DNA from 2 places in the Desulfitispora alkaliphila genome. Region 1 is predicted to be linked to the other one. Evidence: riboswitches for the same ligand, from Rfam matches in the RefSeq annotation. Region 1 holds a riboswitch; the other holds the start of a gene.

The links. A riboswitch is a leader RNA that binds a small molecule or an ion and turns the genes downstream of it on or off. The one in region 1 is predicted to bind S-adenosylmethionine.
Region 2: another riboswitch for S-adenosylmethionine. It lies ahead of GGQ84_RS08225 (methionine ABC transporter ATP-binding protein); the one in region 1 lies ahead of metA (homoserine O-acetyltransferase MetA).

The regions. Positions count from the first base shown of each region.
Region 1 covers NZ_JBNPXS010000008.1:47,702-55,140, reverse strand. The annotation lists gene GGQ84_RS04705 (hypothetical protein) at 1-7, shown strand, start outside; gene GGQ84_RS04700 (hypothetical protein) at 44-295, shown strand; gene GGQ84_RS04695 (LPXTG cell wall anchor domain-containing protein) at 307-495, shown strand; gene GGQ84_RS04690 (LysM peptidoglycan-binding domain-containing protein) at 526-1,104, opposite strand; gene GGQ84_RS04685 (MutS family DNA mismatch repair protein) at 1,195-3,003, shown strand; gene metA (homoserine O-acetyltransferase MetA) at 3,052-3,993, opposite strand; SAM riboswitch class I at 4,068-4,172, opposite strand; gene GGQ84_RS04675 (nitroreductase family protein) at 4,311-4,928, shown strand; gene GGQ84_RS04670 (ASKHA domain-containing protein) at 4,991-6,550, opposite strand; gene GGQ84_RS04665 (M20 family metallopeptidase) at 6,734-7,439, shown strand, end outside.
Region 2 covers NZ_JBNPXS010000018.1:43,239-50,677, reverse strand. The annotation lists gene GGQ84_RS08245 (rhomboid family intramembrane serine protease) at 1-211, opposite strand, end outside; gene GGQ84_RS08240 (CPBP family intramembrane glutamic endopeptidase) at 289-834, shown strand; gene GGQ84_RS08235 (MetQ/NlpA family ABC transporter substrate-binding protein) at 1,070-1,894, opposite strand; gene GGQ84_RS08230 (methionine ABC transporter permease) at 1,913-2,569, opposite strand; partial or broken gene GGQ84_RS08225 (methionine ABC transporter ATP-binding protein) at 2,611-3,339, opposite strand; SAM riboswitch class I at 3,396-3,503, opposite strand; gene GGQ84_RS08220 (YerC/YecD family TrpR-related protein) at 3,671-3,976, shown strand; gene hisZ (ATP phosphoribosyltransferase regulatory subunit) at 4,054-5,154, shown strand; gene hisG (ATP phosphoribosyltransferase) at 5,224-5,892, shown strand; gene hisD (histidinol dehydrogenase) at 5,885-7,174, shown strand; gene hisB (imidazoleglycerol-phosphate dehydratase HisB) at 7,206-7,439, shown strand, end outside.

The DNA.
Region 1 (7,439 bases):
TTCTTAAAATAGGAAGTGGCCTAATGGGTAAGGAGGATTTTTAATGGAGTTATTTTTGCATATTTTATGGATAACATGGATTGTGGTGTTTATACCTACGCACCTATCCCTTTCTATTTTTGTGTATCAGGATGCTCAGCGGCGCCAAGTATTTGCTTTGCGGGGGACTTCTCCAGTACTATGGTTTTGTGTATCTTTTTCCCTTCCTATTATCGGGATGTTTGTATACTGGGTAATGCATTACTCGTCACTTGCCGTCTGGAAGACAGTTCAGAAGCAGGATTATTATGACTAGGGGGGATAAATATGACGGGGAACATTCTGGGAACAGCAGTGGGGGCCATTGTATTTGCTATTATATGGTATTTAGTATTTATAAAAAAGAAAAAAGATGTGCCTAAGCAAGAGAAAGTGATGGAATTAATCATAGTAACCTCGTTATGGGCTATTTTTTTTAATACATTCCAGTACATTGTTGACTGGTTTTTAACCTAAATACCGCAAGGAAAAATTACCTTGCGGTATTTAGCCATATCCCGGATCAGGGAAATCAACGGGTAAGCAGATAACTACACCAACTTCAGGGTTTGCAGAGTCAACATGAGGGTTTAAATCAATAAGTGCTTCTAATTCTATACCAAATAGCTCTGCTATTGTGGCAAATGTATCACCCTCCTCTATCAGATAGAGGGTTGTATTTTCTGGGCATTCTGGTACAGGTGGTATGCATAAAATCTCACCTGGCACTAGGGGAACACTTGGGTCTATATGAGGATTAGCAGCTATTAATATCCGCACAGATAGCCCAAATTCATCGGCAATGGTTGCAAGAGTATCTCCTTCGTCTACTTCGAAAAAGATGCTATCAGGAGGACATTCAGGAAATGGCGGTCTGGGAGTTGGTGTGGGAACTGGTGTAGGCGTAGGTGCTGGTTTTTTAGGGATACAAATAACTTGACCTATCTGCAAGTTAAGAGGATTAACGTTGGGGTTTGCACTTTGAATTGCAGCAACAGTAGTATTAAAGCGCTGAGATAATTTAAAGAAGGTATCGCCCGGTTTAATAGTATAGGGCTGTGTTATTTCAGGACACTTATGAGACATTGGTATTCACCTCTACATAATCGCGTTAAGGCATATTGCCTTTGAATATACTATGTAGTTAATCAGCAAATGTGAATTAGGAGGAAAGCAATGACTAGTACTTTTGAGCTGCGCACAGAATATGAGCGCAGACACAAACGCTTTAAGGGCCAGAGAGAAAAACATCACAACAGGGTAAATGCAATAAGTAATTTGCGGTTAGGTGTTTTTGGGTTAGGTGCTGGAACAGCTGCATATTTATCATTTCAAGATGAGCTTTATATGAGTATAGGAGTATTGATTATAGCTCTGGCAATATTTATATACCTTGTATTTACCCATAACAAGCAAATTGAACATCGGGACAAAGCTTCTGCCCTAGAACAGATTAATGCCGATGCTTTAAAGCGTCTTGATCATGAATGGAGCAAATTCTCAGATACTGGAGCAGATTTGGTAGATGAAGAGCATCCATACAGCAGTGATTTAGATGTTGTGGGAAAAGGGTCTCTTTTTCAAATGATTACTACTGCTGTAACTCCTTTAGGGCGCAGAAGGTTAGCTGATGACTTAACTCAACAGGAAAATGATATTGAAACTATCTATTCGAGGCAGGAGGCGGTTTTAGAGTTAGCTCAAAAGCACAAGTGGAGACAGGAGTTTCAAGCCATGGGGATGTTGAGCCAAGGAGATATGGATGATCCGGAACCCTTATTAAAGTGGGGGGGAGAACGATTACCATTATATCAAAGCAAAGGATTAAAGCTTTTAATTCAGATTATGCCAGTGGTAACATTTAGTTTGGCCATTTCCTTTTTCATTTTTGGAGCAACACCTTACTATTTCTTGCTTGTTGCGGTTGCTATTCAAGCGGCTATCCTGGCTTTTAATAGTGGTGTAAGGAATCAAGTTTTGGCTACTGCTTCCAAGTTCAATAATAGCATAAAAAGCTATGAAAAAATGTTGGCTCTTTTAGAGAGAGAGAAATTTAAGTCCCCTTACTTGAAAAAGTTACAAGTTCAAATGCTGAATGAAAAGGGAGAGTTGTCGGCGAAGCAATTGCAGGAGCTAAGTAAAATAATTCAGTCCATTTCTAATCGCCAGAGCTCAATTTTTATGGTAATTAATTTACTGATATTATGGGACTATCGCTTTATGTTTGCCTTAGAGAAATGGAAGGTGAATTCAGGGCGATTATTGGAGAATTGGCTAGATGCAATAGCTCAGATTGAAGGGTTGAATAGTTTGGCTTTACTACAATACGATAACCCTGAATGGGAAATGCCAAAGCTGAACCAGGATGAGATCGGTATAGTTGCTGAAAATATGGGACATCCTTTATTGTCTAGACAGGTGCGGGTATGTAATGACTTAGAAATAAAGCCTCCAGCAGATATCCTGCTAATAACCGGATCCAATATGTCAGGGAAGAGTACTTTATTGCGTACTATAGGCATTAATCTTGTGCTAGCATACGCGGGAGCGCCTGTATGTGCGCGCAAGTTTCAATGTCCATTGCTGAATGTTTATACTTGCATGCGCGTAAGTGATAATTTAGAAGAGAGTACGTCTTCTTTTTATGCAGAATTATTGCGGATAAAGAAAATTGTAGAAGCATCTAAAAGTGAGAAAGTATTCTTTTTATTAGATGAAATCTTTAAAGGCACCAATTCCCTTGATAGACATGATGGGGCAAAGATGCTCATAAAAAAGATGAAAAAGATGGGGGCAATGGGCTTGGTATCTACTCACGATTTAGAGTTAGGACAGCTCGAGCAAGAAACCAATGGGTGTGTAATTAATTTCCATTTTCGTGAGTACTACCGAGGTGGTAAGATACAGTTTGATTATAAACTGCGGTCGGGCATCTCTACAACCAGGAATGCCATGTATTTGATTAAAATGGCTGGTATTGATTAGTATGAAATATAGCGGTTCCTCGAGGAGCCGCTATAGCTATATTACCTATTAAGTAACTTTTGGTTTTCGGAGACTGGATATCTTAGTAACATCGTAAGGAGTTTCTTGATATACATAGTAGTTTAACCAATTGGCAAATAGCAAATTGGCATGAGCCTTCCAAGTTACCAAAGGGTCTGCAGAAGGATCGTCATTAGGAAAGTAGTTTTTAGGCACAGTAATGTTTTTGCCTTGATTTATATCTCGCTCATATTCTAGTTTCAATGTCTCTGGATCATATTCCGAGTGTCCTGTTACAAATATTTGACGCCCATCTTTAGACCCCACCATATAAACTCCGGCCTCGGGAGAAACAGATAATACCTCTAATTCAGGTACTTTTTCAATGTCCTCTAGCCTCACTTCGGTATGCCTGGAGTGAGGCACATAAAAAAGATCATCAAAACCTCGAAGTAACTTAACATTTTTTTTGCAAGTTATGTGGGGAAATACACCAAATTTTTTCTCTGTTAAAGAGTGTTTAGGGATACCGTAATGATGACAAAGGCCTGCTTGAGCACCCCAGCAAATGTGGAAAGTGGACGTAACATTTTCTGTAGTCCAATCCATAATGTCTTTTAGTTCATTCCAGTAATCTACTTTATTAAAATGCAATTGCTCAACTGGCGCTCCTGTGATTATCATTCCGTCAAATTTTTCATTTTTAATATGAGAAAAAGTCTTGTAAAAAGTCTGCAAGTGCTCGGGGTGAGTATTTTTTGATGTATGGGTAGCTGGATGCAATAATACCACGTCTACTTGCAGTGGAGTGTTACCTATTAGTCGCAACAACTGAATTTCTGTAGCTATTTTTGTGGGCATAAGATTTAATATAGCTACGCGTAAAGGACGAATATCCTGGGTTTGAGCTCTGTTTTCATTCATTACGAAAATATTTTCTTGGCTTAATATTTCTGTAGCGGGTAAATTATCTGGTATTTTTACAGGCATAGAAAGCACCTCCTAAATCTATAAAATAAAAAAACTCTCCCTGAGATGAAGGAGATGTTAATTGCAATACTTTTCTCTCATCTCTAGGTTAATATAACCTACAGGAATTAGCACCTTGCACTAGTAGTGCTGGTTGCCGGGCTTCACTGGGCCAGTCCCTCCACCGCTCTTAATAAGAGATACTTATAAGAATATATTAAATTTATTTAAATTTATCACTAGTAGCAGGAGATGTCAAGGAAAAGCTGCAGAGGAATCCTAAACATTTTGTGGAAGTAAAAAATATTGGGTAATACTAAATCTTGTGAGGTGATTATATGGAATTAATTGATGCTATTCGAGCTAGAAGAAGTATCAGGAAGTTTAAAGAGGACCCGGTTCCTGATAAGCTGGTTCGCGAATTACTGGAAGCAGCAAGACTTGCTCCGTCTGGGGTGAATTTACAGCCGTGGCGTTTTGTAGTTGTAAAGAGTTCAGAGTCTAGGGCTAAGCTAGCAAAAGCCACACCCTTGTCTTTTGTAAGCAAAGCACCTGTGGTTATTGTCTGTTGTGTAGACACCCAAATCTTAACCAAGAATGCGATTATGGATAGAGCGACAGAATTGAAAGAATCGGGGGCATTTGTGGGAACTGACTTAGAAGGATTTGAACCAGAGAATTATGCAGACAAAAAGCAAAAGATGGAACAACATGCTGCTATGGCGTATATGAGTCTAAATACTGCTATTGCAATAGACCATATCACCTTGAGGGCGGAAGACTTGGGGCTAGGAAGTTGTTGGGTGATGATGTTCAGTCAGGGTAAAGTAAAGCAGGCAATTGAGCTAGAGGATAGATATCACGTTGTGGCATTGTTACCTATTGGATATCCGGATCAGCATCCTAACCAGAGGCCTAGACTGTCATTAGAGGAGATTATTATAAAAGAGGTTTAGGAGAATTCAGTTCTATACTTTTAAAGGATGCTTAGAAGTTTAAGCATCCTTTAAAAATTCGGTTATTTTGGGTTTCTGTTAAGCTTTTCTTTAATACTAGGATAAAGCTCTAAATTACTGTGAGGGAGAAACAATCCTGAAGTATATTTATTCATAAAATCCTGGTTAGCATTCATTTCAAAATAAGTAATTCTTCTGGCTATTTCTTCAAGTTCCTGGCGCTTTTGTTGAGATAACAGAGCTAATTTAGCTCCCGTCCCAGAACTATTTCCCAGCTTAACTATGCGCTCTCGTGGCAAGTCTGGGTATAAACCGATTGTAATAGCTGACTCAGTATCTAGGTAGTTACCAAAAGCTCCTGCTGTATAGAAGTGTTTGATGTCCTCCATAGGACAACCAACTGCTTCTAAGAGTACAGAAATAGAGGCGTTAACAGCTCCCTTTGTTCTTATTAAATTTTTCAAGTCCGATTGAGATATGCAGATATCCAGGCCGTTGGCACTTTCTTCAGCTGAGACAAGGGTGTAGGAATTTGTATTTTGTTTAAAATAGCCTTTACGGTCGACTATTCCGCTTAAGAGCATCTGTGCAAGACAGTCCACTAAACCTGAACCACATAATCCCTTAGGACTAATATTGTTAACTGTATTATAGGATACTTTCTTAGTCTGGGGATCAATTTGAATTTTCTCAATAGCACCTGGTTCTGCTCTCATTCCTTGCTGAACTACACCGCCTTCTAAGGCAGGACCTGCAGCTCCAGCACAGGCGACTAACCACTCTTGATTTCCTAAAATCTTTTCTCCGTTAGTACCTATGTCCACTAATAGAGATGTTTCTGGGCTCTTGTGCATACCGCTAACTAGAACTCCTGCAATTACATCGCCTCCCACGTAACTACCAATGCTGGGAACAAAATAAATTAGTCCATGGGGAAGCATATTAAGGTTTAGTTGGGATGCTGTAATTATATCTGGGGAATTTATGACAGGGATATAGGGCTCTTTACAAACTTGGGAAGCATCAAGGCCTAACAGCATATGGATCATAGTAGTGTTGCCAGCAAAAGCTGCTGCTGTGATGTCCCGAGCACTTATATTTTGTAGTTGAGCAACTTCTTCGATAAGAGAGTTTAGGGTGGCGATAATAGATTGCTGTAGTTGGTGTTTACCTTCTTCAGTATAACTGTGCTGAATTCTTGTTAAAATGTTTTCTCCATATTTCACCTGGCCATTGTAATTAGATGCAATCTGGGTAGTTTCTCCGCTGACTAAGTCTACTAAATAGGCAACAACAGTAGTGGTACCAATATCCACAGCTACCCCCCAGTTGTTAGATGTGGTATCCCCTGGTTCCACTTGAAGCAACTGATACCTACCTTTAAGCTTACCCATAGTCAATGTTACTTGCCAGTGACTCTGGCGCAGGATATTGGGCAAACTGTTTAATAAGGGGAGGGGAATTTCTAAGTTTTCGCAATGAGGGCTTAGAACTGCTCTAATGCGATCTGCATCTCCTCTGTTATCTTGCAAGCTTGGGGGAGATAAGCTTTTAAATACTTTCACAGTAAGGGGGTCTAATTCTGTGGATAGCTCCTTACCCTGGCTCAGAATATTTTTCATGACAGTCACCCTTCCTATTCTATTTCCTTTTTTGAGTATATCATAAACAGGAAGGTGTATAAAATATATAATTAGGACAAATATACTATTTTTTTTATTTATTTTAAATTTTTGCACAAGCAGGAAAAATCATTAGGTGAAGTAGAAGTAATTAAAAATTGTTTTTATGAGGTGGGGAAGCTCATGTCTAAAAAAATTGATGAGTACAAAAAACAGCTTGATTTGTTTTTGCGTGATCTAGAAAGTGATATAATAAGGCTAAGTGACAAGATACATGAAAATCCAGAATTGGGGCATCAAGAGTATTATGCTTCAAAGCTACTTGCGGATTATCTAAGTCAACAAGGCTTTGCGGTGGAGAGGAATATAGCCGGGCTGGAAACTGCCTTTTTAGCTAGGTACGCATCAGGAAGATCGCCTAGGATTGCGCTTTTAGCAGAGTATGATGCTCTACCAGAGATTGGACACGGTTGTGGACACAATTTAATTGGAGCAGCTGCTGTTGGAGCTGCAACGGCAGTAAAGATATTGTTGGATGTAACTAACATTAAGGGTCAAGTGGTTGTAATGGGTACGCCTGCAGAAGAGACTAGCGGAGGCAAGGTCACTATGGTGGAAAAGGGGTACTTCCAAGATATTGATGCAGCCATGATGTTTCATCCGGGAGATTCAACTACAGTTGAAACTAAATCATTAGCAATGGATGCCTTGGAATTTACCTTTATTGGGAAATCAGCTCATGCGGCTGTAGCTCCATACATAAGTGCTAATGCTTTAGATGCTGTTGTGAATTTTTATAACGGCGTAAACGCTATGCGACAATATCTAGAAGAGGACATGAGGGTTCACGGTGTAATTATTGACGGGGGTAATACGCCTAATGTTATAC
Region 2 (7,439 bases), on a different contig from region 1:
AAATAAAGGGGAAAAGGCCTCCCAGTAATATCTGAAAAATAGATATCCCTGTGAAATCAGCAGGTACCACTCCGAAAAGATTTATTAAATTGTGAAGTTGATTCTCAGATAAGGTAAACTGGAAGATAAAAACTATAACATTTATAACGATTAAAGAAATTGTCACATAAGGCGTTGACTCTGAAGCGATGCTATCCCTAAGTGGAAACAAAGTATTGACCTCCTTAGATAAAGCAAATGGTATATAAAATACTATCTTTAGTATGCTACTGAATAGAGGGATGATACATGAGAAATAATTTAATAGTTACTGCAGTTTTATTTCAGGCAATATTAATAGCTGCAGCACAGCTTATATATTATTTTGCTTTTGGAGCAAACATATTCGAAAACACAATAATTGGGCTGAGTCAAGTGAAGAATTATTTTATAGGGACTTTTGCTGGATTTGGCGTTTTTGTGCTTGTTTATCTGCTTTATCTGAAATTACCTAGCTTTCGGGCGTGGGGGCAGCGACAAGTAATGCCGATGCTCAAGAGTTTTTCTACATCAGAGCTTTTAATTATGGGTATTACAGCAGGAATTGCAGAAGAAATCTTATTTAGAGGTGCACTACAACCAATACTGGGTATCTTTATTACCAGCTTGTTGTTTGGAATTGTACACTATTGGTTTAAAAAAGAATTGCTGCCTTATGGGATTGCGGCTTTTTGCATTAGCATTTTGTTAGGGTGGAGTTATGAGGTAAGTGGCAATTTGATAGTACCTATTGCTATTCATTCGGTATATAATGTATCGGTAATATTGGCGATAGGTCGAGGACTTTTTGATTAAATTGTAAGGATATTGCATATAATACAAATGTATGTTATTATTTTCTATATGTTAACAAATGCTGTAAATAACAAAGGGGGTAGATTGATCTGCTAGGATTAGTAATTGCAACAAATGCACTTATAATGGGTTATGTAGCTTTTTATGTGGTAAAGCGTTTAGAAAGTGATACCCAAACCAAATAAAAATTAAATAAAAATCCTCGGCTCATAGAAGTCGAGGATTTATTTTTTTACTAGAATGTTGGAACTACAACACCTTGCCATGTTTCTTCTATTAGCTCTCTTACAGCATCAGAAGTAAGGACTTCATTTAATAGCTGGATTTTTTTCTCAGTTTCATTGCCTTCTTTAATAGCAACTACATTTGTATAGCGATGGTCTTTATTTGAGGAGTTATCTTCGAAATAAAGAGCGTTATTAGCTACATCAAGTCCTGCCTCTAGAGCGTAGTTGCCATTGATAACGGAAAGCTCCACATCATCTAAAGCTCTAGGTAGTTGTGCCGCTTCCAATTCTACAAAATTTAAATTTAATGGGTTATCAGCAATTGTATAAACAGTAGCTTCAGTTATGCCAATTCCATCTTCAATAGTAATAAGGCCTGCTTGTTGTAACAAGAATAATGCTCTAGACCCATTTGTAACATCATTGGGAATAGCTACTGTAGCACCGTTAGGTAAAGCGTCTAAATCATCAACTGTCTTAGAGTAAACTCCCATAGCTTCAAAATGAACATTTATAAATCCAATAATACCCAAATCTCTGGTTTCATTTTCATTCTGTAAATAAGACATAGTTTGAAAGTAGTTAGCGTCTATTTCACCAGAAGAAAGTGCAATATTCGGAGTAATATAATCTGTATATTCTTGAACTCTCAGTTCAATACCATTTTCAGCTAGTAAAGGCTTAATTTCGTTTAACAATTGAGCGTGAGGAACTGGAGTTGCACCAATTGTCAGTGTTTCTAAATCGTTGTCATCACCTGATGAGCTACAGCCTACAATACCGAAAAGTAAAGCAACAGAAATAAGGATAAGTACGAGTTTCTTGTTTATCATTATAAAAACCTCCAATTATTATTTTTTGTTTAGGGATGTTGCAGTTTTTTCACCTATAAGCTGAATTCCTTGAACCATAATCACTAATAAGACTACTGTAATCAGCATAATTGTTGAATCGTAGCGGTAATATCCATATCTTATTCCTATATCGCCTAAGCCTCCACCTCCCACAAACCCTGCCATGGCTGAGTAGCCAATTAGGTTCACTGTAGTAATGGTAGCCCCTAAAATTAAAGAGGATAAGGACTCCGGAAGCAGTACCTTAAATATAATTTGCAGTGGAGTTGCTCCCATTGCCTGGGCTGCCTCTATAAGACCCTTTGGTACTTCCAAGAGGGAAGTTTCTACCATTCTAGCAACAAAGGGGATAGCGGCTATAGTTAAAGGAACAATAACCCCCTTGATTCCGATGAAAGTACCCATTAACAACTGAGTAAAGGGGATAAGGGCAACTAATAGTATAATAAAGGGTACTGAACGCCCTAGATTAACTACTGCTCCTAGCAAGCTATTTATCAATTTGTTTTCTAATATGTGCCCCTTCCTTGTAATAACAACAATAACTCCTAGTGGTACCCCGACTAAGTGAGATAGAATGACGGATACTCCTACCATTAGAATAGTTTCCCAGGTTCCAGTCAACATTATTTGCACTATAGTATCAAAACTCATTATGAACCCTCCTTGAAGTCAAGACCACAGTAATGATAAAAGGTTTTAACAAATTTTTTAGCAACCTCAGTTTGGGGTTCTGTGAAAACCTTTAAGACCGCAGCTTCTTCTACAATGTGGCCATTGTCAATTATTGCTACTCGGTCACAAATATCCTTAATAACGTGCATTTCATGAGTAATGATGACAATAGTTAAACCAAATTTCTTGTTTATATCTTTTAATAAACTCAAGATTGATTGAGTTGTTTCTGGATCTAACGCAGATGTAGCTTCATCACATAATAATACCTTAGGTTCATTAGCTAAAGCTCTAGCGATACCTACTCGTTGCTTCTGTCCACCACTTAACTCACTGGGATAGGAAGAAGATTTTTCACTTAATCCTACAAGACTTAAGAGCTCATCAACGCTAGTTTTTATTTCTTCTTTTGATAGCCCAGCTATTTCTAGAGGGAAAGCTACGTTTTCGTAAACTGTACGTGAAGAAAGCAAATTAAAGTGCTGAAAAATCATGCCTATTTTTTTTCTCGCTTCGCGAAGTGCTTTATCATCTAGTTTTGTGAGGTCACAGTTATCTATTAGAACTCTTCCAGAATTGGGTTTTTCTAATAAGTTAATACATCTAATTAAAGTGCTTTTGCCAGCACCGCTAAGACCCATAATGCCATAAATGGTGCCCTTATCAATGCTTAAATTAACTTGGTTTAGGGCTTGTACAGTGTTCTTTTTTGCAGTGTAAACCTTACTAACTTGTTCTAATTTAATCATAAAAAAACCTCCCTATCCAAGCAGATAGAGAGGTTGTGTGATCAATACAACCAAATCCCTTATCTGCCAGGAAATATAATTCCTGCAGGAATTGGCACCGTGTCTATGTTAGATCGGTTGCCGGGCGTCATCGGGCCAGTCCCTCAGCCTACTCTTGATAAGAGTTGTAAAGCGCTTTTTAATTTAATTATAATATTAGCATTAAAGGCAACCAAAAGTCAAGGGTTAATGTAATAAATATTAACTGGATTTTAATGGGTATAATATATATTATGCAGGATTTTTTATCTCTTTACAGAATTAAAGTATTAAATTTAGGAGGTGTTTTTCTGTGACATATAAGAGTAAACTTAAAGGTGAATTTATAGATTCGCTTTTTGAAGCTATTATGCTATTAGAAAGCGAAGAAGAGTGTTATCGGTTTTTTGAAGATATAGCAACTATAAGTGAACTTAAAGCACTGGGTCAGCGGTTGGAAGTGGCAAAAATGCTGGAGCGAGATTGTACATATACTGAAATAGCAGAAACAACAGGTGCAAGTACAGCAACTATTAGTAGGGTTAAACGTTGCTTGAACTACGGAGAAGATGGATACAAGCTTGTTTTATCAAAGCTAAAAGACAAAGAAAACAAATAATCAGTTGACAGGGTACTGCAAAGGTGATATATTTATCATAATAACGCTTTAACAAGTTAAAGTAATGGAGGGGTAAAATGAGCGGAGAAGTAGGAGTTGAAGTGCCACCAGGTGTCAAGGATCTGCTGCCCTGGGAAGCAAAGAAAAAGCGAAAGCTAGAAAATGAATTTGCGCAAGTGTTCTCCAGTTGGGGGTATGACGAAGTTGTAACTCCAACCTTTGAATATGACAAGTCACTAGTTACAGATACTGGAGAAGATGTTAGTCAGCAAATGTATAAGTTTTTTGACAGAGACGGAAAGATATTAGCCCTAAGACCTGATATGACTACACCTATTGCTAGGTTAGTGACAACTAGACTAAATGAAGAGAAGTTTCCTCAAAGACTATTTTATCTGGCAAATGTATTTAAATATGAAAACCCTCAAGCTGGTAGGCAACGAGAATTCTACCAAGCTGGAGCTGAGTTGATTGGTAATCAAGGCCCTGCAGCAGATGCTGAAATAATAGCCCTAGCAGCTAGCTGCTTGGAAGTTGCAGGTTTAAAGAATTTTAAGATTGGAGTTGGGCAAATCCAACTTTTCAATGGAATAATGGAGCAGTTGAATTTACCTGAGGAAGATATAAAAGCTATAAAAAAGGCAATAGGTAAAAAGGATTTAGTGGGGTTAGAAAAATTAGTATATAATCTAAATATATCCTCACAAGAACAAGAATATATCCTCCTCTTACCTGAGTTGCATGGCAACAGGGAAGTTATTGATCTTGCAGAAAAAGCTAATATCAATGACAAGACAGATAAAGCTCTAAAAAACCTGCGAGAAATATTCAATATTCTAGAAGCTTACAAAGTAACGGACAAAGTAATGGTTGATTTTGGTGTACTCAGAGGCTTCGATTATTATACGGGAGTTGTTTTCGAAGGATACACTGAGGGATTAGGGTTTCCCATTTGCGGTGGTGGCAGGTATGACAACTTGTTAGGAAAGTTCGGAATGTCTCAGCCTGCTACAGGTTTTGCAGTGGGACTTGAGCGCATCTTTCTTGCAAAAGGAAACAGCGGAGATGACTGCCAGGAGAAAATTCAGGTTCTCAAGGGAACAGATTATACTGAACTAATTCAGAAGGCTATGGAAATGAGAAAAAAAGGTGAAAGAGTAAAAGTGGAATTAGATTGAGTATCTAATACTTAAAGGCCTTGGCCTTTAAGTATTTCTTTTAAATATATTAGGAGTGGAGAAAGGGTGATGAAATTGTTGACAATTGCCTTACCGAAGGGGAAACTTTTTAAGCCTGCAATAGAGGTGTTAGCGGCAGCTGGATTGCCAGTAGAGTTCTTATTAGATGGAGATTCTCGAAAACTTGTATTTCAAGATGATGATACTCAAGTGAGATATATGATATGTAGACCCACTGATATCCCAACCTTTGTGGAATATGGGGCAGCAGACTTGGGAATGGTGGGAAAAGACACAATAGTAGAGCAGGCTAAGGATGTAAGCGAGTTAGTTGACTTGGAATTTGGCTACTGCCGTTTTGTAGTAGCAGCACCAAAAGCAAAAATTGAAAAGAATCCTGATCTTAAAAGCTATAACTATGGCCGGGTAGCCACTAAATTTCCAAAAGTAGCTGCAGATTTCTTTAAGGAAAAAGGAATGCAGATGGAGATAATCAAACTTCACGGCAATATAGAGTTAGCTCCTGTAGTAGGTTTATCTGATTTAATAGTTGATATTGTGTCTACAGGAAAAACTCTAAAGGAAAATGATTTAGTTCCTGTAGCTGAAATATTTAGTTCAACTACCAGGTTAATAGCTAACAGGGCCAGTAGTAGAATGAAATATCAGCGCATCCAACCCTTGGTGGCTAAAATAAAAGAATATATGGATAAAAGGGAGAGTAATAAAAATGATTAAAGTACTGGCCGCAAGCGATGACAGAGTAGAAGAGCTTTTAGCATATAACGAAGATTATGATCAATATGAGCAAAGTGTGGATGAAGTGTTAAAGGCGGTTAAAGCTCAAGGTGACAATGCGGTTTTTCAGCTTACTGAAAAATTTGATGGAAGTATAATTAACCAAAAGAACTTTAAAGTAAGTCAGGAAGAGTTTCAACAGGCTTATGAGTATGTAGATGAGAAGTTCTTAGGGGCAATTAGAGAAGCTGTTTCGAGTATTACAGCGTTCCATAAAAAACAATTGCGTAACTCTTGGCTAGAGCCTGAGGCAGATGGAACTATAATGGGACAGATTTTTAGGCCCATTAGCAGGGCAGGGATCTATGTGCCAGGAGGAAGTGCTAGTTATCCATCTTCGGTTATTATGAACGCGGTTCCAGCAAAAGTAGCAGGAGTTCAGGAAATTGTAATGGTGACTCCGCCAGAGAAAAATAGCAGTAGTGTTAACCCTTATACCTTAGTAGCAGCTAAAGAAGCTGGTGTAACTGAAATTTATAAGATGGGTGGAGCTCAGGCTATTGCCGCTTTAGCTTATGGAACGGAAAGTGTAAGTAAGGTGGATTTGATTACAGGTCCGGGAAATATATACGTGACTTTGGCCAAGAAAAAAGTCTACGGGATTGTTGAGATAGATATGTTAGCCGGCCCAAGTGAGATAGTAATAGTTGCTGATAAGGAAGCAAGCCCCAAATATGTGGCTGCCGATTTGTTATCTCAAGCGGAACACGACCCCTTGGCTGCAGCTATTCTGGTAACACCGGCTAAAGAACTTGTAGCTAAGGTACAGGAAGAGCTTAAATTACAACTAGACCAGCTTTCCCGAAAGGAGATAGCTCATCAGTCTCTGGCAGATAGGGGAGCAATTGTATTAACTGAGGATTTAGATGAGTCATTTAAAATAGCAAATATCTTAGCACCTGAACACCTGGAACTTTTGATAAAAGATCCATTTGGCAACTTAGGTAAAGTTGAAAATGCTGGGGCAATTTTCTTGGGAGAAAACTCCCCTGAGCCAATCGGTGACTATATAGCTGGGCCTAATCACGTTTTGCCAACAGGTGGTACAGCAAAGTTTTATTCGCCCTTAAATGTGGATACCTTTATGAAAAAGAGCAGTGTTATATCCTATTCAAAAGAAGCTTTAAGACAAAAGGGGGAACAGGCAATAGTTCTGGCAGAGCGAGAAGGTTTAACTGCCCATGCCAATGCGGTTAAAATTAGAATAAAAAATAAAATTTAAAAATATTCTTTCATCTTAACAAAGGATTCAGATGAAAATTGACGAAAGCAGGTGGGAGAAGATGACAGAAAAACTGAGAATAAGTAAGCAAAGTAGAGAAACATTTGAGACAAAGATAAATTTAGAATTAATTTTGGATGGCAAAGGAACTAGTGAGGTAGAGACAGGGATAGGTTTCTTTGACCATATGCTGACTCTTTTTGCAAAGCACAGTCTAATGGACTTAAAGGTAAATTGTAAAGGTGATTTAGAAGTTGATGGACAC